Regions from separate parts of the Glaciimonas sp. GNP009 genome, predicted to be linked through region 2. Evidence: predicted binding sites of a transcription regulator. Region 2 holds the regulator's gene; each other region holds the start of a gene.

Region 1 (7,868 bases), 1.3 Mb from region 2:
CAACTCACTTGACCGCTCAACGGAACAACACAAATCGTATTCCCTCGGTGGCAGTTATTTCGTGAATAGCCTAATTCGCTTGAATACCGGTTACTTCCATTACACGGCAGAACAAGGCGCACTGGGAAAGCGTAAGGATGATGCTTACACCGTATCTGCCAAGTTGACACCACAAGGCCCGTTCGACTATGAAGTCGGCTACCAGTCAATGAAGGCTCACAACGCTGCCTATAATGTGTCAGGGACAGGTACCTTAAACGCCTATTCCAACGCAAGCTTTTCTACTACGGCAGGAAGCGGGAAAAAATCTACCGTCTTCGGCTCCGCTTTCTATCATTTGTCCAAGCGCACTGAATTGTACTTAGCTGCGGATTACATGAAGCTCACAGATGGCTATCGGGTGGCCTCTGCAAATGGGTTCAAAAATCAAACTGAACTCGCTGTCGGTATGCGTACCCGTTTCTAATTCATACAACGATGTAGTCAACATTATCGATGTCTGATATGCCTGTTCGATGCGGCAAAACCCTGCCGCATCGAACCTGCTTAAGCGTCTAAAACCCGGCAAGTTGACGTGAACAGACTAAAAGTGCGTTCCGATAATAATCTTTAATACCCATCGATCTGCAATCTGCATCAGACCGCGCCCTCCTCCCGCGTTGATATCTATACCACCCATCTCTTGATCCAACATTGCATAGTATGTTTTGCAATTTTTGCTGAGCGCCTGAGGGTCTGTCACCGATTCCACTTCATTGGATATCTCATTCAACTTGCGCCAGTTCTTGTTCTTCTGATTTTTTTCGATTCGCTGTGCGATCAACAGGATCGACTTCTTCCTTAAGAAAAAAGCCGCGATGTCCTGTTGATAACCTATTTACTTGCGTTGACGCGTACGCAAAGTTAATCCCATCAGTACCAAACCGGTCAGCAATAGCGGATAGGTTTCTGGTTCCGGCACAGCAGTTGGCGTCACTGAAACATTATCTAGCGTAGCGTCAATGGAATTGCCGTTCGCAATATTTGCATCAGCGAAATTGATAACCGTTTCGTTTGAGATTGCTGTGAAGTCAAATGCGTACGCGGTCATTAACTGCGCGAGGCTTCCAGTACCATATGCGGTGTATTGCGAAGTGAAGATCGATGGTCCCGATATATCATTTACGCTTACGTTCAAATTTTGAGGTCTCCCACCTCCAGTGATTGCTCCATAATCAAAACTTAGCGCATACGTTTGTCCAGCTACCGTAATGAGATCTTGTTTGATCGACCCGCCAGCCATATCGCCGGCACCAAATAAAGCGACGTTTCCGTTAGGATAGTTAGCATCGGTCCAGCCATACTGCGCATAAACATTCCCAGAGGTTACCTTTACATTTCCATTGAAATTCCAACCAGATTGCCCATTTTCGAAACCGCCGTTAGTAACCAGTTGTGCCGTAGCGTTCGCACTTCCTGCTGCTGCAAGTAGCACCAGCGCAGAAATTTTTATCAAAAGACCCGTTTTCATCGCATTCCTCTAAAAAATATAAATCGTCATGTAATTGCTCATGGTGCTTCGACGGCTATTAGGCATTTTTCGTGCCAAGAACTTTTAGCTATAAAAAACAATGTGTTACAAGGCAAACTAATTTTTTATAAACATAACTGTAAAAAAAGTCGACAAATAGCGAGAGACTATTGACGAACGGCTTCTTGATCCCAACGACCAATGAATCTTTAACGGCAGCTTTCGTCCGTCGGCTTTACCTATCGATCCGATTGAAAATATTACGTATGTAAATTGGGATCAACGGTCTACACTCCCTCAGGTACCAAACTGCTAATAAACTCAGGAGAAAACCTTGTCAACTGAACCACAATGCCCTTTCACGAGCGGTCCCAGCAAATCCCCAATGGCTGGCGCTAGAACAAACGCTGACTGGTGGCCAAATCAACTGAACCTCAAGACTCTGCATCACAATTCGCCCGTCTCCGACCCGATGGGCAAGGCGTTCAATTACGCTGAGGAATTCAAAAGTCTCGACCTGAAGGCGGTGGTCAACGACCTGCATGCGTTGATGACAGACTCACAAGACTGGTGGCCTGCGGATTACGGTCACTACGGACCGCTCTTTGTCCGTATGGCGTGGCACAGCGCAGGCACATACCGCATCGCCGATGGTCGTGGCGGCTCTGGCTTTGGCACGCAGCGATTTGCGCCCCTCAATAGTTGGCCGGATAACGCCAGCCTCGACAAAGCACGACGTTTGCTGTGGCCGATCAAGCAAAAGTATGGCAAAAAAATCTCATGGGCCGACCTGATAGTTCTCACGGGAAATGTCGCCATGGAGTCGATGGGATTCAAGACCTTCGGTTTCGCCGGTGGGCGCGAGGACGTATGGGAACCACAAGAAGACATTAATTGGGGTTCTGAAGATACGTGGCTTGGCGACAAACGTTATAGCGGCGACCGCGAACTCGAACAGCCTCTTGGTGCGGTGCAGATGGGCCTGATTTACGTCAACCCGCAAGGGCCAAATGGCAACCCCGACCCACTCTTGGCCGCACGCGATATCCGCGAAACATTCGCCCGCATGGCCATGAATGACGAAGAAACAGTCGCGCTCTGCGCGGGCGGTCACACCTTCGGCAAATGCCATGGCGCAGCGTCAGAGGACCACGTCGGCCGCGAACCCGAAGGCGCCGAAATCGAAGAGCAAGGCTTAGGCTGGAAAAATTCCTTCGGTAGCGGCAAAGGCGTCGACACGTTCACCAGCGGTCTCGAAGGCGCATGGACTGCCACACCAACTACGTGGGACAACAGCTACTTTGACACTCTGTTCGGTTATGAATGGGAGCTGACCAAGAGCCCCGCCGGTGCCCACCAGTGGACTCCCAAGAATGGTGCGGGAGCCGGGACTGTACCGGATGCCCACGATTCAACGAAGCGGAATGCGCCATTTATGTTGACCACCGACCTCTCGTTGCGGATCGACCCTGCCTATGAAAAGATTTCTCGCCGCTTTCACCAGAATCCACAAGAATTCGCAGAAGTGTTTGCCAAGGCCTGGTACAAGCTGACCCATCGCGATATGGGCCCGGTCGCGCGTTACCTTGGTGCGCTTGTTCCGAAGGGACAGTTGCTGTGGCAAGACCCGCTTCCGTCAGTCGATCATGAATTGGTCGGTGAGCAGGACATTGCGGCACTGAAAGCTGCCGTCCTCGCATCAGGACTGTCCATCTCTCAACTGGTCACGACTGCCTGGGCGTCGGCGGCAACGTTCCGCGGAAGTGACAAGCGCGGCGGTGCCAACGGTGCGCGCATTCGCCTTGCGCCGCAGAAGGACTGGGAGGTGAATCAACCGGTTGAATTGGCCAAGGTGCTTCAGGCCCTGGAAGTAATCCAGAAGAATTTCAATGGCGCGCAATCGGGCGGCAAAAAGATTTCTCTCGCGGATTTAATCGTTTTGGGCGGCAGCGCTGCCGTTGAGGCAGCGGCAAAAAAGGGCGGCCACGACATCACGGTTCCCTTCTCGCCAGGGCGCACAGATGCTTCACAAGAGCAGACCGATGCGCACTCATTCGCGCCACTGGAACCAGTAGCAGATGGGTTTCGCAACTACCTCCGCAAGGGACTTGAAGGATCAGCGGCTGAACTACTGGTGGATCGGGCTAACTTGATGACGCTCAGTGCTCCCGAGATGACAGTACTGATCGGTGGCATGCGCGCGTTGAATACAAACTTCGGACAAACCAAGCACGGGGTGTTGACCAAACAGTCCGAAACATTGACCAATGATTTCTTCGTGAACTTGCTCGACATGAGCACGAAGTGGCAGAAGTCAACTACGTCTGAAGGCGTATTGGAAGGGCTTGATCGGGCAACAGGCGAACCCAAATGGACAGGTACGGTGGCTGATCTCGTGTTCGGCTCCAACTCCCAACTGCGCGCTATCGCCGAAGTGTATGCCAGCAGCGACGCGCAGCAAGCAATGGTGCATGACTTTGTTGCAGCCTGGACTAAGGTGATGAACCTGGATCGTTACGATCTTGCTTGATTGCAGATAAAAGTCCTGCGATTTCACTGACTAATCGCGCGATAGTTGGCTATGCAGCTATGATTAAAAAGCCCCGAAATTCGGGGCTTTTTTTGTGCGGTGGGAACAGAAAATTATACCGACTGTCGCTGAAAGAAGAGTAAAAGGACTCAACCGGTTGTGCTGAATCCTTTCATCTAAATTGCAAATTGCAATCGACTATACTTTACGACGACGGACAAATACTAAACCTGCTAACGCAACACCAAAAAGTGCGATCGAGCCTGGCTCGGGAACAGCGGTTCTTTCAGTGCCAAGCCACGAAACTATATTGTTAGCGAACGCTGCATCGTCTGCGCCGCTAGTACCGTCTGCACCAATAGAACCATTCTGCCAGTTAGTATCACCAATGAACAGAAGCTGTCCAAGGCCAACGTTATAAACGGCCGCCATACCATTTGCCGTTAGCAACGTCGGGCTCGCTTTCGTTGGATCGACAGCTGACCAGGTATTGAACTTTATATTTGTGACACCGGCCACCAATGCGTTGCTCCCTATAGTTGCATAAGTTCCGTTATCACCGCCGGTATGGATATCTGCAGCGCCAAATAATCCCAGAATGGAGGCTGTCGACACTGACCACGGCCCAGAATCAGAACGATCAGTCACATACACGGCACGCCCACCAGAGTTCAAAAAACTGAGCAGGTTGCTTTGTTCCGTGCCATTTAAAACATTTGTACCGCCATTCATCCATAGCCCAGTCGCAGAACTCACAGCGCTTGCACTGTTGAAATCTGTTAAAGCAACCGTGTCACCAGCTGCTGCAAAAAGGGCGTCAAAGCCCGAACCACCACCGAGGCCACCAAAACCACCAACACCCGAGCGATATCCAATAACGGATGCGCTGGCAGTGCCAACTAGCAGGACACTCATTAACGCCGCAGCTCCGAGTACTTCAAGCGTTCTTTTCAAAAAAATTTTCACTTTTCATTCCCTCAAAATATAAACTCAACTCCGAATAAATCCACGTCTTATCTTATTCAACGAGGATATTGGCTTCACATGCCGATATTCAGAAAAATAGGAAGAACTATGCCAAAACTCTGAGTACGGAGCGTTTTTTGGGTGATTCTCTTTAAGAATCATCTACTTATCTATAACCTCTACATCAGCGCGATTGAGATGTCTGGACAAGCCTGACGCCGAATGTAAAAAATTCCGACACGTTGTTCGTAGCGCCCTGCACGCCCTTCCCCGCTAAGTGATTGATCAATATATCAATGTCTTTAATCACCAGAACTGTCGATGACGCGCAACTAAGACGAATCCAAATACAACACGTCGTCATTTTTGCGAGATAAACACAGGATTGATTAAAGTCATGCCATCAAAATATAAGACATCGCAGCCAAAGCTTTACCGAAATTGTCAGGCCTTATAAAGACGCCATTGGATAAATAAGTCGATCAACGTACCGCCCTGCCGCCAAACAATCAAATCTTCGCAAAATCACACCAATGCTCTATACTGTTTTCGTCCCTACAAAAAAGGGAACGGGTTTAGCAGCCTGACTTATCCAAAGTGCACAAAAAAACGGCGCACTGCCGTTTTTTTGTGCACTCACCTTTGTTGCGCCTTTTTGGGGGGCAATGGTGGGGAGGCTTCGGCCTGCCGGTTGCTTTGGATACTGGTCTGCTAACCCTGCCATTTGCCGCCCACCCCGTTTAGCAGCGGGGCGCGGTTTCATCCTATCCAAGGAGTCCGCAATGTCTCGCACCACCACGTCTAACCTCGCCCACCCGCAATTCGTCACGGCGGCACAATCATGAGCAAGCCGCCAATCACGCCATCCGACGAAGCGGAATTTCCGGAGGCTTATCACAAGCCATTTTCATGGCTGCCTTCTCACCATCAAACAAATCCGCACGCGCAGTTTTTTGCCATGAAGGTGGACGTCTGCGAAGGTATCTCGACCTGTATTGATTTGGCGCATTCAAGCAATTCGGATAGAGATACCGATACGGCACCGACGCTCGATATCATTGCCACGGAGCGCTTGTTGCGGCTCGCGTTGATGTCATCGCAGATGCTCACGGAGATGGCTGCGCGTCGGATTGATGGAATGAGCGATCGTGCTAACGTGCCAGCGGCATCAGGCTCTCCCTTAGCTTCTTGATTTGACGCTCCGATCATAGTTGTGATCGGGGCGTTTTATTTACTGGCCATCACGCGATGGCGCTGACGTTTAGGCCGTGGGGTGCCTGCGCGTCCAGCACAGCCAGATCAAGTTAGTCTGAGCTTCAGAAATCATTCTGTACACAAACAAAAGGTCAGCAATGTCGCCGCCCTTTTGCGCAGCCGTCAAATAATTCTGCGGTGACCTCGTGGGTTAAACCCAAGCGATATATCTCAGAATATTAAACTTGTTGTTTAGGGTGTGGTATCGCTACTAGTTTCAAACAATTCACGTACCAGAAGTTTTGTGACTCGAGCATTCATATCGTCAGGTGAAGCGTCGCGCTTATGTCTCAATTCTGCTTGTTCAGCACCTGTTTTGGGTAAAGCTTTTGACATATGCTGAAGCCATGCGACAAATAGATCTGGCATCATGAATGCTTTAATTTTTTCATCAGCTGGCCCTTCGAACACTTTTTTTATAAAGCCCCTAAAGCGTTCATGACTAATATGCGTATTGACACCCTCAGGTAAATACTGACTGAAGCTGGATGGCAATACTTTCTGGAAATGCCTCAGAAAACTCCTTTTTGCGTGAGATAGTCCTTTCACATATCTCAGAAATGCGGCCGGCGAACTGAGTAACACGTCTGCTTGCCGACGTAGCCCGTTTTCTGAGCAGTACCCATATTTTGATCTGTCGCCAGTTAGATAAATTTCCTGTTTACCGTCGGGTATTGCTAAATGTGATATCTCATGTTGTAAGGTTTCCTGTAAGGCAGTGGGGTGATTGATTGGTGATAAAAATGTTGTAGTCGTTAGATAAAGCTCACCCCGTTTCAGGCCATTTTCGTGCGTGTAGGCTAAAACCTCGTCGGCAAAGAGTGCCGTTTCTTGAGGAATGCCTTCTATGTGTTTTTGCATGTTATATCGATACCGTATTCCCTCTGGGCTGACCAACGGCGAGATAATGCGTAATTTATCGATACGCACTGGGGCAGCGTAACCCTTAAATTTTGAGAGTATTCGTATGATTTCATCTTTGTACCCTGACGTTATCTTTTCCGGGGCAACGTGAAAATACGCAGCAACTTGCTCCCAAAATGATTCAGGCGCAATCTTTGACCAGTCCAGCAACTGTCCCGTAAGTTCATGGCTGTTGGCATATGCGGCGCTAATATCATCGGCAAAGTATGGTCCAAAAGTATGACGTATTTCGGACAAACCTTTCGCGCGTATCTCGAATGTCCAGCCCGCAGCCCTGGTAACCTCTGAGGTTAAAGGAGGACCAAATACCCTTTTCCATAAGCGCGTTGTGATTCTTTGTTGCGGTTTGACATAATTGATTTCGTATTCGTCACTTAACTGATTCAACGTGTTTACTTTTGTGTTGTAAATATCTTTCAGTTCACTAAAGGTCCGCTGGTTATTGCAAAGTCTTAGGCTCGACTCACAGATATCTTGCAACACCGCGGCCTGCCCTCCAAAATCATCATTGGGCTCACGTGCGAGCCGTAACTTCATTTCGTCCCAAAAATTCGTTAGGCTTAGTAACCGATCTTTTGGTATGCCATCACCTCCCCATTTAAACGTCTTCATTTCGTTGATTACCCTCGGCGACATTAATTTTTCCCCTTTATTCATTCTCGTGGTTAAAATGAAAAAAAGTTG
Region 2 (7,868 bases):
TTTGCCGCGTTATTGGCCGATACCAACCTTACCCCAGATGTTTGCGGTTTTATTGGCGACGACATCATTGACCTGCCTATTTTGACGCGTACCGGTTTTGCTGTCAGTGTCCCCAATGGTCATCAGGAGGTCAAATCGCGCGTTCACTATGTTACGCAGGCAAACGGCGGGCAAGGCGCTGCGCGTGAAGTCTGTGATTTAATTCTGCGTGCGCAAGGCAAGTACGCCGCCGCTTTGGCACAGTATTTGACCGGCGTCATAGAGGCGGCATGAAAAACCTGCGGTCAACTTTTCGCCTACGCTTCATGCTGCTGCTGACGGTGTGTGTGGCACTCACTCTCGGTAGTTTCTGGATCATGGAAGTGATGCGTAAAAATACAGAGCAATTATTGCCGGGTGCGCCGCGTGTTGCGCCTGATTATTACGTCGAAAATTTTAATTATGTGCAACTCGCACTTAATGGTCAGCCACGCTACAACATCTCAGGTCAACGCCTGACGCACAATCCCGCCGACGATTCATTTGACGTGATTCTTCCCGTCATTCGTAGCCTTGATAAACAACAACCGCCGATGACCTTGCGCTCCAATACTGCCAAAATCGAAGACAACAACAGTAAAGTGAATATGTACGGCAATGTGAACGCAGACCGCTCAGCGACGCCAAAGTCGTCAAAGCTTCATTTGCAGTCCGAGTACCTTCAGCTATTGCCAGATGATGACATTATGACAAGTAACAAGGCGGTCGAAATCACGATCGATCAGTCGAAAATGACCGGTGTTGGTATGTATGCCAATAATGCGACTATGCAATTACGCCTATTAAACAATGTCCGTGGCACCTATCGCGCAACACCGCGGCAGACTAAATAACTCACATGATTACCGGATAATCCTATTGAAGCCATTGTTGCTTTTAGTGCCAGTATCCCCTTTCAGGATTTTTATGAAACGTATTCTATTTTTAACCCTACTCGCGCTGCAACTGACTTGTATTTCAGGTGCCCATGCTGAAAAAGCTGACGCAGATAAACCATCCAACGTAGACGCAGACCAGTTCACGCTGGACGACGTAAAACAAGTAAAGATATTCACCGGCAAGGTGATACTGACCCGCGGCACGCTGATCATGAAAGCCAACAAAGTCGTCGTCACGACGGACCCATCAGGCTATCAATTTGCCACCTTATACGCACCTCCCGGTGGCTTAGCCACGTTTCGCCAAAAGCGCGACGGCGGTCCTGACTTATGGATCGAAGGTGAAGCTGAGCGAATTGAGTACGACGATAAAACTGAAATCGTTAAATTATTTTCGAAAGCGCAAATGCGACGTCTGCAAGGGACCAAAGTCACCGATGTTGTAAACGGCGAATTCATCTCTTACGATAGTCGCGTGGAGTTCTACTCGGTCAGTAACAATGTTTCCGGCAATAGTCAACCTGGCGCGGGCCGCATCAAAGCAGTCATCCAGCCGAAGAGTAAATAAGATGACCTCTACAAATTTAAGCACCTTGATCGTTAAAGGGCTGCAAAAAAGTTATGGCGCGCGCCAAGTAGTCCGCGATGTCTCTTTGAAAGTAAATAACGGCGAGGTCGTCGGCTTGCTTGGTCCTAACGGCGCTGGAAAAACGACTTCTTTCTATATGATCGTCGGTCTGGTGCCATCGGATGGTGGAACAATTGATTTAGATGGCGTTGACATCTCGCGTTTACCGATTCATCAACGCGCGGTGCTTGGCCTGTCTTATCTGCCGCAAGAGGCCTCTGTTTTTCGCAAGCTAACGGTCGAAGACAATATTCGTGCGGTACTTGAATTACAGCGGCCAAACGGCAAAGCACTGACCAAAGATGAAATCTCGGACAAACTCGATTCACTGCTACAAGAATTGCAAATTGAGAAATTGCGGGAAAATCAGGCATTATCTTTGTCCGGTGGAGAGCGACGACGAGTTGAAATCGCCCGTGCTTTAGCCACCAATCCGCGCTTCGTGCTTCTTGATGAGCCGTTCGCCGGTATTGATCCTATCGCCGTTATCGAAATTCAACGTATCGTCAGGTTCCTTAAAGAGCGCGGCATCGGTGTCTTGATCACCGACCATAATGTGCGCGAAACGCTCGGCATTTGTGACCGGGCATACATCATCAACCAAGGTAGCGTGCTAGCCAGCGGCAGTCCAGACGACATCATCGCCAACGAATCAGTGCGACGAGTTTATCTGGGTGAACATTTCCGCATGTAACGGATTCAACGGATTCCCTAGCGCCCATGAAACAATCTCTCCAACTCCGTACCTCGCAGCATCTGGCGCTAACCCCGCAATTGCAGCAATCGATTCGATTGTTGCAATTGTCTACGTTGGAGTTACATCAGGAACTTGAACATATCCTTTCGGATAACCCGTTACTGGAACGCCTCGACGATCCCCTGGACAATTCAGTGCGATTACTCGCCGACGGGGCGATCAGTACCAGTGCCTCAACAATGGATGCGCCACCAGGTGACAGTGAAGTAAGCAGCTCGCCAACTGAGCCTGAGGGCGGTGGTGAAGCGCCCGAGTCTGGCGAAAACAATCAAGAGAACGGCAATACTGACAGCGAATGGAGCTTTGACGACGTTTCCCGAACCTCCAAAGCCCCAGATGATGAGGATTCACGACCACAATTAGAAGCCTGCGAATCGACGTTGCGCGAACATTTGCTCAAACAAATGCGTGAAGCTGTTGATCAGCAACGCGACCGTGCATTGATCGAGTTGATCATTGATGCGCTTGATGAAAACGGCTACCTGGAGGAATCACTAGACGATATTTTTGCACGTCTTCCAGAGCAACTTGATATCGAGATAGAAGAATTGTCGATGGCCTTGAAGATGGTCCAAAGCTTCGACCCAACTGGTGTCGGAGCACGCAACGCGTCAGAATGCCTCGCATTGCAAATCAAAGCATTTCCCAAAGTAGCGTTCGTCACACGCCGACTGGCACTAACAATCGTTGAAGGTTATCTGACCTTATTTGCCCAGCGCGATTTTAATAAAATCAAAAAAGCGCTGGAGTGTGATGATGAAGATTTGCGCGAGGCACAAATTATTATCAAAAAATGTAATCCTCATCCCGGCGCGACCTTTGCTGGCGGTGCGTCAGATTATGTCGTACCAGATGTAATTGTCAGAAAAACAAAAAATGGTTGGCAGGTAATGCTCAACAATGACGTTATGCCAAGGCTTCGAGTTAATGCTCTTTATGCCAACATTCTCAAGCAGGGCAAGAGCGAGGGATCACTTAACTCGCAGCTACAGGAGGCAAAGTGGCTGATCAAAAATATGCGTCAGCGCTTCGATACCATACTGCGTGTAGCGCAGGCAATTGTTGAGCGTCAACGGAATTTTTTCTCACATGGGGCGGTTGCTATGCGACCTCTTGTGTTGCGCGAAATAGCTGATACACTAGGATTACACGAGAGTACTATCTCACGTGTAACTACTCAGAAATACATGCTCACCCCACACGGGATGTTCGAATTAAAGTATTTCTTTGGCAGCCATGTTGCTACAGAGGCAGGTGGAGAGGCTTCCTCAACGGCGATACGGGCGTTAATCAAACAACTGATAGGAGCGGAAGATTCTAAAAGTCCTTTCTCTGACAGCAAGATTGCCGACATGCTCGCGGAACAAGGTATGGTAGTGGCCCGTCGCACCGTCGCAAAATATCGCGAAGCTTTACGAATTCCGCCGGTCAATTTGCGTAAATCTTTATAGCTGTTTGCTTGTTTGCACAAACGTCGCTGTGTTCTGACTGATTGATTTATGGTTGATGAATAAATTGGTGATTCAACACTGAATTAATCGTCCCGGTCCGAACCGCCAACGACACACTTGATAGGAGCGCTGTATGAATTTCACAATTAGTGGGCATCACCTCGACGTAACTCCCGCCATTCGCGAACACGTGCTAAGCAAATTGGAGCGTATCAAGCGCCACTTCGATCAGGTCATAGATATTAGTGTGATCCTGACGGTAGACAAAATCACAGAGAAAGAAAAGCGTCAAAAAGCCGAAATTAATCTGCGCGTTAAAGGCAAAGACCTGCATGCCGAGAGCATTGCGCATGACCTTTACGCCGCCATCGATTTGTTAATCGACAAACTCGATCGACAAGTGATTAAATATAAGGACAAATTGCAGAATCATCAACATTCGGCAATCAAGCATCTACCTGAGGATTTGCCCATCGCAGCAACGTGATGGACGGGGTTCTCTAATGCGGTCAACGTAAGTATTGCTCAATAAATAAATTGAAAAATACTATACTGACAAATGAGCAAGGGCGCAGTTAATGCGCCCTTTGTCATTTTAAAATTATATTACTTACACACGCCCTGCCCGAATATGTTCGTAACACTTTGCATCGTTTAGCAGTGTTCGGAGGCATCGCCGAATGTCTCGAACGCAACCGGGTACACCTCAAACAGCGGCCAAAACAAATAACTAAGCAAGAAGCTTTATAACGTCACTCTCAAAAGAGTTTTCATAAAGTCGCCAGACCCGTAACTTTCCCAATTCGGTCCACATCAAAAATACCATGACGATGGTATGCCGCAGCCTATTGCTTTAATGCGCCAAAAACTTTTCCGATAATTGCACTGCCAGCACCGATCGGATCACGTCGAATCGCTTTTTCCTCTTCCCCTATCATGTAAAACAAGCCATCCAAGGTGCGCTGCGTGACATAGCCTTCAACAGTCGCCGCCTGACCTGGCACAAGACCCGTTTTACTGACCAATCCCATCGTCGAATTGTATTGTGTGGATACACCGTTACGGTCGGTGATTTTCTTTACTATCGGGAGAAATTTTTCTCCTAACGGGGTGGCAGTTTTCTCTCTGAAAAAATCGGTTACCGATGTGTCGCCGCCACTCAGAATATTCTTCGCATCCGTGACCGACATGGATTTCACCGCATTCAGGAGCAACGGCTTCGCCAATGGCACGGCAGACTCTGCGGCATGATTCATCGACACGACCAGATCATCCAGTTGTTGGCCCTTCCCTGTCATTTTAAGCAGCGGTCGTGCTTTCTCTAGCATCCCTGGCAATCCGATTTTTACTTTATCGTTATTTAAAAATCCGTTTTCGACGCCCAGCTTGGCAACTGCAACGTCCGCGCCTTTATTGAGCGCCGCCTTCAGTCCTGAGTTGGCATCCTGATTGCTCAAATCCGCCAAAGAAAATGCCATCGCGGCGGTAGAGACTAAAGAGATCACCAGACCTAAACGTAATGCCGGTTGAAAGATAAATTTCATGTAAAGTCCCTTTTATAAAGACGAAAAAGCAAACAAAAACACGCGCAAAAATATATAAGAAACATCAGCTGATCACTTCGCCGATCATCCTGTCAATGCAGCCATTGATCCAACTCAATAAAAACAGCGGTGCATTTTTATGTTCGTATGAGAATAACGCGACGACATGTATTGACAGAAAGTACGATAAGACGTTCAGATATAAAAACGTATATTGCTATGTATCATCGCATTGATATCTGCTGCGCCATCACGCAATGACGTAACGCGATTCAACAAAGGAGATTATAAATGTCCATCATCGACCAGAAACAACCGGCGATGTTCACGTATTGCATAACGATCGGTCATCCCCGCGATGTAATCGGCGACTTGACGCGCTTGCAATTGGACACTATCAACCTGTGGATCAGGGAGCCCTGGCTGCGTAACAGCTTGTATTAACTGATAATCCGGCGGCAGCAAAGCCGGTTCATTAACAAAGCAGTCAAATAACTCCACCACAATCCGCCTGGCCTTGCTGGTCATCCGATTGACTAGATAATGGCGATAAAGATTTTCACGCAAGAACTGTTTCAGTGCAATGGCCTCACGCGCCATTGGGTCCGAGAAAGCAATCAGTGGCGCCGCATCCCGCACGTCATCGACCGTCTGCGGTGCAGCAGCTTTAATGCGTTCACGCGATGTATTGATTAAATCGTTGATCAAGGCATTAATCATGCGGCGCACAGTTTCGTTGATCGCACGGCGTCCACGTAGTCCGGGAAAAGTCGTTTCGACCTCGCGATTATGACGTGCAAAAAAATCAATTTGCATCATCTGGTCAAGTGTCAGCAGTCCCGACCTTAAGCCGTCGTCAATATCGTGATTGTTATAGGCAATTTCATCCGCAAGATTGGCAACCTGCGCTTCCAGGCTGGGCTGTTTGCGCTGGAGGAAGCGATGACCAATATCGCCCAATCTTTTGGCGTTAGCCACTGAACAGTGCTTCAAAATACCTTCGCGCGTTTCAAACATCAAATTCAAACCGTCGAATGCGCCGTATCGTTGCTCCAGTTTGTCGACCAGTCGCAGACTTTGCAGGTTGTGCTCGAAGCCACCGAAGTTATTCATACAGGCGTTTAGGGCATCTTGTCCAGCATGCCCAAAAGGCGTGTGACCAAGATCGTGCGCTAACGAAATCGCCTCCACCAGATCTTCGTTCAGTTGCAGATTTCTGGCGATAGAGCGGGCGATTTGAGCAACCTCAATACTATGCGTCAGCCGGGTACGAAATAGATCACCTTCGTGATTAACGAATACCTGCGTTTTATATTCTAGCCGACGAAAGGCTGTGCAATGGACAATGCGGTCACGATCACGTTGAAACTCAGTGCGGGTGTTGGGCGCAATTTCGTCAAACAAGCGTCCCCGTGATGTCGCTGAATGTGCAGCATACGGTGCAAGAGACGCTTCTTGATTTGTCATGGGACGGCGCTAAGCGGGTTATTAAGCGATGGATTTAGGGGGATTAACGGACGGATTAATTGATGGGTTAACGGGCACAGTCGATAATTGTTGTATCGTCGCCAATAGTGGTTCCTGTGGCACCGTGCTAACCAATGATCCACCCAGTTGATTCATTAAAATGAATTTGATTTGACCATCTTCGTTTTTCTTATCGACCTGCATCAACTCAAGCCAGCGCCCTGCACCAAGATTCGGCGCGGCAGTTGGTAAGCCCGCCGCCCGCACTAACGCGCTCACGCGATCACGTGCAACGGCATCGATATAACCCAGACGGTGTGATAATTCAGCCGCCATGATCATGCCACAGCCGACCGCTTCGCCATGCAACCATACGCCATAACCCAGACCGGATTCGATAGCGTGACCAAAAGTATGTCCAAAATTCAAAATCGCTCGCAAACCACCTTCGCGCTCATCCTGTCGTACCACATCAGCTTTGATTTCGCATGAGCGCTGGATAGCGTAAGCCAGCGCTGCGCTATCGCGCGCCATCAATTTGCCAATATTCGCCTCGAGCCAATCGAAAAATGCGGCGTCAATTACCGCGCCGTATTTAATAACTTCCGCCAAACCGGCAGATAATTCGCGCTTCGGCAATGTTTGCAGTGTTGTGATATCCGCAAGTACTGCCTGAGGTTGGTAAAAAGCACCGATCATATTCTTGCCAAGCGGATGATTTATGCCGGTTTTGCCACCAACGGATGAATCAACCTGCGCCAGCAAAGTAGTAGGAATTTGCACAAACGGCACGCCACGCATATAAGCTGACGCCGCATAGCCAGTCAGATCCCCAATAACGCCACCGCCCAGTGCAACCAATGTTGTCTTACGATCACACTTTTCACTCAATAAGCGATCGAAAATCACCATCAGATTGGTCCAGTTTTTCTCTTCTTCACCATCTGGCAGAATGATTTCAACAACCGACTTGCCTGCCGAAAGGAGCGATGAACGCAACACATCCAGATACAGCGGGGCGACTACAGTATTGGTGACAATAGCAACCTGCTTGCCCTTGACCAGTCGGGCGATCAATTCACCATCCAACAACAGCCGCTGTCC
Region 3 (7,868 bases), 2.5 Mb from region 2:
CCGCATTTTGCGATAGATGCCGTAAAGCGTTTTTTCGCGGCCATCTATTTGCGTCGGAATACCCGTAGCAAGCAAGGTGGTATTGACCGAATCAAGAATTTTGCTGACAACTTCGCGTCGATTTCCGCGTGCTGCGCGGACTGCTTTCTGTAGCGTGCGGTGGCGCAGCGGGTGTAAATGTGAAAACGACAGTTCTTGCAACTCGCGATAAATATTGTTCAGACCAAGCCGATGCGCAATCGGTACATACACTTCCATCGTCTCGCGCGCGATACGGCGTTTTTTCTCTGGAACCATGACACCGAGCGTGCGCATATTGTGCAGACGATCCGCCAGCTTGATCAGAATTACGCGGACATCCCGCGCCATCGCCAATAACATTTTGCGGAAATTTTCCGCTTGTGCTTCGATTTGGCTTTGAAATTCAATTTTATCGAGTTTGGAAAGACCATCGACCAGACTAGCCACCGGCGCGCCAAAGCGTTCGATCAACTCATCTTTTTTGACGTCCTGGTCTTCCATTACATCGTGCAGAAGTGCAGCCATGATCGCTTGCGCGTCAAGCTTCCAATCGGCGCAAATTTCGGCGACGGCAATTGGATGCGAAATGTAGGGTTCACCTGATTTACGCATCTGCCCCAGATGCATTTCATCTGAAAAGCGATACGCTTCCTTGACCTTCTTTAATTCGGAAGGGCTAAGGTATTCAGCGAGTTTGGTAGTCAGGTGGGTGATCGATGCAACGCCGATTTTGGACATTGGCTGATCAGTGGATGTTTCAGTTGGTGCAGTTTTGACAGCACGAGGCAATACAGCTCGTTTTACAGGAGCGGCTGATGGTAAGGTCGAATCTGGAGGAGTCAGGTTCATACTATTTATACACCAGCCGCAGTACGTGGACGATTAACCCGGCACTTTCTTAAGCATTTCGATACCAACTTTGCCAGCAGCGATTTCACGCAGGGCAATAACAGTTGGCTTGTCTTTCGCATCAACCTTAGGTGTGTGACCTTGTAAAAGCTGACGTGCGCGGTATGTTGCGGAAAGAGTCAATTGAAAACGGTTAGGGATGTGCTTGATGCAATCTTCAATGGTAATGCGGGCCATATGTTCTCCGAAAAAACAGGGTCATTGTCGCTCTTGCATCAACGCCGTTTGAGCGTCGTTGTCGTCAAGATTAACGTGGTGTCAACTTAGGTTGGCATGAATGCCAAGTTGCGCAAATAAGGATGCGTTACGAACTGCTTGTTGCGCGAAGCGACATCGTGTCGCTTTGACAATAGCAGTTAGTTCCGACAAAGCAGTAGCAAATTCTTGGTTGATAATAACATATTCGGACTCAGGCGCATGCGCGATTTCCCCGCCAGCGGCCAGAATTCTGCGGGTTATCACCTGTGGCTCGTCCTGTCCGCGTTTTTTGAGACGATCTTCCAACGCAGCGATGGACGGCGGCAAGATAAAAATACCAACAACGTGGGGAAATTGCTTTTTAACCTGTTGCGCGCCTTGCCAGTCGATTTCTAGCAAAACGTCCGTTCCGGCTTGCATTTGTTCGGCAATCGCCAGGCGGGAAGTGCCGTAATAGTTGCCATGCACTTCGGCCCATTCCAGAAACTCACCTTGCTTATGACGCGCTCGGAAGTCTTCCACTGAAGTGAAATGATATTCTCGTCCGTTTTTCTCTTTAGTGCGTGGCGGTCGGGTCGTATAAGAAATCGACAGCTTAATCGCGGGCTCTTGCGCCAGCAACGCATTTACCAGCGTCGATTTGCCCGCACCAGACGGGGCGACCACCATAAATAAGCTTCCAGACATTGGGTGTTCGTCGGGCATGGCAGCTACGTTCAGGTGTTCGTTCGGCGATAGAGGTAACAGTGGCGGCGTCATAGCGGTCAACTTATTCGTAAAAAAGGGTGGCTTGCCATTGTGCGCAGACGTGAGATCAAAGTGAGATCAAATAAGGCATCAACGCCTGAGTGCATGGCTTGCTGATAGAGCAGCATTGTATCAGTGCAGATGACGTGTTGCAGGGAGGATAGTGTGGAGTGCGCGTTATAAATGTGGCAAAAGCGTAGTAAACCCGTGGATAGTGCGCAAATTTTTCTTTTGAGAAATGTAAAAGCATCTAGCCTGAATGGAATTGATTTTTTGTCCAAGACTTTCTTCCGACGAAAAGCTATGAATGTAATCGCTTGTCAATTTATGTGGCGAATCAGGCAATTACCATCTTTAGGAATGAAAGCACGGGTCAAGTGACGGTTTTGGTCATGTAAAATGATGAAACAGACGAATTTTGTCGATACTTACGTAGTAAAAAACGCGCTTGTCCTTGGCCTTTACTAGGGCGGTTAGCAGAAAAGCAGAGCTGGCACGGTCCATGCTCTATCGTCTGTAGAAGTTCAACTGAATCTAGAGGGAGTTTACTTCATGAATATGTCTATTCGTCGCTTGTCGACTAAAGCACAAAAAGGTTTCACGCTGATTGAGTTGATGATCGTTGTTGCGATTATCGGTATTTTGGCTGCGATTGCATTGCCAGCTTATCAAGATTACATCGTCCGTACACGGGTTACTGAAGGTTTGGCATTGGCCGAAAGTGCCAAGCTCGCCATTGCAACCGAAGGTGCAACATCCGCCGCTGATCTGGTGACCGCAAGGGCAACTTGGAATGCGCAAGCAGGTGCTACTGGTGCGAACAGCAAATACGTTAATTCGGTTCAGATTGCTGCAAATGGAGAGATCACGATTGTTTATAATGCTGCATCAGTGGGTGTGGGTGCGGCAGCGAATACGATTGTATTGGGACCATATGTCCGCACAGCCGCTGCCGGTGCTTCAGTCAAGCTGGCTGCAGCGCAAGCTGCGGGAACGACTGGCGCGCTTGACTGGGGTTGCGCATCTGCGACTCAAGCAACAGCAACAGCTCAAAACATGCTGACTGTTACTGCTGGGACATTGCTGGCTAAATACGCTCCAGCTTCCTGCCGCTAACAGGCTTAGTTGTAACGTAAGTCAAAAAAAGATGCTTCGGCATCTTTTTTACATTTCAGAGCGTAATTTGATCAATAGTCTACTTTCTTTACTTATACGCATCGGCGATGCTCGGATATTGTTGCTCTCTTGGCTATTGGGATGACCAAATTCGGTATCGTAGTGCTATTAATTCTCCTGAGCGGTGATTATAGTTAGCAATTGTCAATTCAAGCGCGATTCAGCGGTGATGCCTAATCGGCAGCTATAATACTGCCCAATCGATGAGGATTTGGTTAAGGGGCTTGTTAATGCGCTTAGCCATCCAATCTCCCTCTGCATTTTTTGCTAGCACATACAACTACATAGACCCTATGCAATACGTTTCCACGCGCGGCCACGCTACGGCACAATCTTTTTCGCACATTTTGCTGGGCGGTCTTGCACCGGACGGTGGGCTATATTTGCCCGCAGAATATCCGCAGGTGAGCGCTGCCGAGCTCAATCATTGGCGCACATTGTCATACGCGGACCTCGCTTTTGAGGTGCTGCGGAAATTTGCGACTGATATTCCGGAAGCGGATTTGAAGGCGTTGACGCATAAAACCTATACCGGTGCGGTCTATCGCAACGGTCGTGCAGGTGAAAATGCTGAAGAAATCACGCCTTTGCGCGTGTTGGAAGAAACCGACGGCTGCAAACTTGTTCTGCAAGCGCTATCCAATGGACCGACGCTGGCGTTCAAGGATATGGCGATGCAGTTGCTGGGTAACCTGTTTGAATACACCTTGGCCAAGGACGATGCGGCGTTGAATATTTTTGGCGCGACGTCGGGTGATACGGGTAGCGCGGCTGAGTACGCAATGCGTGGCAAAAAGGGCATCCGCGTGTTTATGCTGTCACCACATAAAAAGATGAGCGCATTTCAGTCTGCGCAAATGTTTAGCCTGCAAGATCCGAATATTTTTAATATCGCAGTCGAAGGTGTATTCGATGATTGTCAGGATATGGTCAAAGCCGTGTCTAACGATCACGCGTTCAAAGCAGCGCAAAAAATCGGCACCGTTAATTCGATCAACTGGGCACGCGTCGTCGCGCAGGTGGTGTACTACTTCCGTGGTTATTTGAGCGCCACGACCAGCAACGACCAAAAAGTGTCATTCACCGTGCCTTCAGGTAATTTTGGTAATATCTGCGCCGGACATATTGCGCGCATGATGGGGTTGCCAATTGATAAGTTGGTGGCTGCGACCAATGAGAATGATGTGTTGGACGAGTTTTTCCGCACCGGTATTTACCGCGTTCGCAAATCAGCCGAAACGTACCACACCAGCAGCCCGAGCATGGATATCAGCAAAGCGTCGAATTTTGAACGTTTTGTGTATGATTTGCTGGGTCGCGATCATGCGCGTCTGAGTGCGTTGTTTCATAAAGTTGAGACGCAGGGTGGCTTTGATTTGTCGGGCAATCCCGGTAGTGATGGCGATGAGTTCCGTAAAATTGCCGAGTATGGTTTCCAGTCAGGCAAGTCGACGCATCAGGATCGTTTGGATACGATTCGAGATGTTGAGAAGCGGTATGGGATTACTATTGATACGCATACTGCGGATGGCGTGAAAGTCGCACGCGATTACATGACGCCGGGTGTGACGATGATTGTGTTGGAGACTGCGTTGCCAGCGAAATTTAATGAAACGATTCGTGAGGCTTTGGGGCGAGATGCAGAGCGGCCTGATGGGTTTGAGAATATTGAGGCGCTGCCGCAGCGGTTTGATGTGATGGCGGCGGATGTTGGGGTGGTTAAGGGGTATATTGCTGGGCATACGGGGTTGTAAATGAATGTTTGGTTTGGTTTGGTTTGGTTGAGTTTGGGCTTGGGTTTGGACGTCGTTACTTAATACGGTTACTGCTCCGTGGGGGCTTTGTCGGGGGTGGCCCGACCGCCAGTCACTTTTTCTTGCTTGGCTCGGCGCGCCCCGCCAAGAAAACGTAACCAAAAAGAAGGCGACCGCAACTGACGCTGCCCTGCGGGTTCCCAAGCATTTCAGCCGCCAGTCGGGTTGAAAGACCAACTCGCTACGCTCAAACATGTCTTCCAACAATTCCCGACTGACAGCTGAAATACTTGGCAGCGTCCATGACGGAGTACGTCAACGTCAAAAGCCGCAGCCTTGGTGGTAAACGGTTTGTCGTAGTAAGTATTGATAAACGAAGTTGGCTTTGACTCTAATGACATAGTAGTTTTTGACCTGCAGGCGTAGCCACCTTTGACGTTGCAGGCGCAGCCACCTTTGACGTTGTTCTTGAAGTTGCAGGCGCAGCCACCTTTGACGTTGTTCTTGAAGTTGCAGGTGCAGCCACCTTTGACGTTGTTCTTGAAGTTGCAGGCGCAGCCACCTTTGACGTTGTTCTTGAAGTTGCAGGTGCAGCCACCTTTGACGTTGTTCTTGACGTTGCAGGCGCAGCCACCTTTGACGTTGTTCTTGAAGTTGCAGGTGCAGTCACCTTTGACGTTGTTCTTGAAGTTGCAGGCGCAGCCACCTTTGACGTTGTTCTTGAAGTTGCAGGCGCAGCCACCTTTGACGTTGTTCTTGAAGTTGCAGGCGCAGCCACCTTTGACGTTGTTCTTGAAGTTGCAGGCGCAGCCACCTTTGACGTTGTTCTTGACGTTGCAGGCGCAGCCACCTTTGACGTTGTTCTTGACGTTGCAGGCGCAGCCACCTTTGACGTTGTTCTTGAAGTTGCTGTTGAAGTTGACGTACTCCGTCATGGACGCTGCCAAGTATTTCAGCTGTCAGTCGGGAATTGTTGGAAGACATGTTTGAGCGTAGCGAGTTGGTCTTTCAACCCGACTGGCGGCTGAAATGCTTGGGAACCCGCAGGGCAGCGTCAGTTGCGGTCGCCTTCTTTTTGGTTACGTTTTCTTGGCGGGGGGCGCCGAGCCAAGCAAGAAAAAGTAACTGGCTGTCGGGCCACCCCCGACAAGCGTCCACGGAGTAGAAAATTTATTATTTAACGACGACTGAACTGAACCGAACTGAACTGAACTGAACTGAACTGAACTGAACTGAACTGAACTGAACTGAACTGAACTGCATCCGCCCCACCCAATCAACCCAACCTAAAATAAATAATCCAAAAACCAAATTAACGGATCAACACTAGATGCAAAAACCACCAATGCTCACCGTAACGGCTGCACTAGATCTCCTACTAACCGCCGCAAAACCAATAACCGACATAGAGATCACCCCAACGCTATCGGCCAACGGTCGCATCCTGGCAAGTGCACAAACGTCACAACTAAACGTCCCCCCAGCCGACAACACCCAAATGGACGGCTACGCAGTACGCGCAGAAGATTGCGTGAGTGGCGCTGCACGATTGCCAGTATCGCAACGCATCCCGGCAGGACACGTTGGGCAACCGTTACAGCCCGGCACCGCCGCAAGGATATTTACCGGCGCGATGATTCCTGCCGGTGCCAACGCGGTCGTGATGCAGGAAATGTGCACCACAGACGGCGATGCAGTGATAATCAATCACGCACCCAAGTCTGGTGAATGGATACGTCGCGCAGGCGAAGACATTCAGGCTGGCAAAGAAATTCTTCCAATGGGTACACGACTGCAAGCACAACATCTTGGATTAGCGGCATCGGTCGGATTGGCACATTTGCCAGTCTTACGTAAATTACGGGTCGCGGTGTTTTTTACCGGTGACGAATTGGCGATGCCCGGCGAGACGTTAAAAGCCGGTGCAATCTACAATTCAAATCGCTTCGTGTTGCGCGGGCTACTGGAAAATTTGGGATGCGAACTCACCGACTACGGCATAGTTCCCGATTCGCTCGCGGTGACCCGTGACACATTACGTCTGGCTGCAGAAAAGCATGATCTGATTATTACATCTGGCGGCGTATCCGTTGGAGAAGAAGACCACGTTAAACCAGCGGTAGAAGCGGAAGGCCAACTAAATATGTGGCAAATCGCGATGAAACCTGGCAAGCCATTGGCTTTTGGTGAGATCAACCGGATCGGTGACGACCGTGTTGGCACTGCGTTTTTTATGGGTTTGCCTGGTAATCCAGTATCCAGTTTCGTCACATTTTTATTGTTTGTTCGACCTTTCATCTTACGTTTGCAAGGTTGCAATAACGTAGCGCCGGAGACCTACGCGATGCGCGCAGATTTTGCCTGGACAAAGGCTGATCGTCGCCAGGAATTTTTACGCGTAAAATTCAATGCAAGCGGTGGTCTTGATCTATTTCCGCATCAAGGTTCGGGTGTGCTGACGTCGACTGTCTGGGGCGATGGTCTGGTGGATAATCCCGCTGGAGAGACCATTGCCGTTGGCGATGTCGTGCGTTTTTACCCATTTTCGGCGTTACTGCGCTAGAGGAATAACCTTGATTTACCTTTGTTATTTAAATCAACGACCTTGCGTGCAAGCAGGTCACGCTCGATTATCAAGTTGGAAAATGCCATGAAGATTCAATTACGTTTTTTTGCCAGTGTGCGTGAAGCCTTAAACCTGACGCAAGAGACGATCAATGTGCCAGAAGAAACCGTGCATACGGTCGGCGATGTCCGTGTTTATTTACGCGCGCGAGGCGGGGTGTGGGAAGATATTTTGGGAGATGGCAAGGCGTTGCGGATGGCTTACAATCAAATCATGACGACCGCTGATCAGCCGTTGACTGAGGATTGTGAAGTGGCGTTTTTCCCGCCCGTGACCGGCGGTTAAGTAGTGGATAAGTAGAAGATGAGTAGTGGCTAAAGAATGGTTTTTGATTGATTGAAAAACAATTAAAAGCAACAGGATGGCGTCAGCTCATGTCTTTTTTAGCCGTAGTATTTTGCGTAAAATAAGGTTGGCCAAAGGCATACTATCAATCT

Evidence for each region. Region 2 encodes sigma-54, which starts transcription at its own class of promoters, with help from an activator protein. Its sites were predicted from a motif close to TGGCANGNAANCTGCTTT; they were not measured.
Region 1: the regulator sigma-54 is predicted to act here: its motif matches at 5,103-5,120, upstream of ACXX82_RS03630 (PEP-CTERM sorting domain-containing protein).
Region 3: the regulator sigma-54 is predicted to act here: its motif matches at 2,367-2,384, upstream of ACXX82_RS20105 (pilin).

The regions. Positions count from the first base shown of each region.
Region 1 covers NZ_JBTGUV010000004.1:565,601-573,468, forward strand. The annotation lists gene ACXX82_RS03615 (porin) at 1-466, shown strand, start outside; gene ACXX82_RS03620 (DUF642 domain-containing protein) at 878-1,510, opposite strand; gene katG (catalase/peroxidase HPI) at 1,845-4,040, shown strand; gene ACXX82_RS03630 (PEP-CTERM sorting domain-containing protein) at 4,239-5,006, opposite strand; gene ACXX82_RS03635 (hypothetical protein) at 5,848-6,198, shown strand; gene ACXX82_RS03640 (hypothetical protein) at 6,453-7,868, opposite strand, start outside.
Region 2 covers NZ_JBTGUV010000004.1:1,850,144-1,858,011, forward strand. The annotation lists gene ACXX82_RS09045 (KdsC family phosphatase) at 1-273, shown strand, start outside; gene lptC (LPS export ABC transporter periplasmic protein LptC) at 270-872, shown strand; gene lptA (lipopolysaccharide transport periplasmic protein LptA) at 946-1,485, shown strand; gene lptB (LPS export ABC transporter ATP-binding protein) at 1,487-2,239, shown strand; gene ACXX82_RS09065 (RNA polymerase factor sigma-54) at 2,266-3,753, shown strand; gene hpf (ribosome hibernation-promoting factor, HPF/YfiA family) at 3,887-4,240, shown strand; gene ACXX82_RS09075 (DUF4197 domain-containing protein) at 4,599-5,297, opposite strand; gene ACXX82_RS09080 (deoxyguanosinetriphosphate triphosphohydrolase) at 5,583-6,764, opposite strand; gene aroKB (bifunctional shikimate kinase/3-dehydroquinate synthase AroKB) at 6,786-7,868, opposite strand, start outside.
Region 3 covers NZ_JBTGUV010000004.1:4,349,835-4,357,702, forward strand. The annotation lists gene ACXX82_RS20090 (RelA/SpoT family protein) at 1-870, opposite strand, end outside; gene rpoZ (DNA-directed RNA polymerase subunit omega) at 904-1,107, opposite strand; gene gmk (guanylate kinase) at 1,189-1,833, opposite strand; gene ACXX82_RS20105 (pilin) at 2,434-2,991, shown strand; gene thrC (threonine synthase) at 3,345-4,805, shown strand; gene ACXX82_RS20115 (hypothetical protein) at 5,238-5,795, shown strand; gene ACXX82_RS20120 (molybdopterin molybdotransferase MoeA) at 6,136-7,368, shown strand; gene moaD (molybdopterin converting factor subunit 1) at 7,456-7,716, shown strand.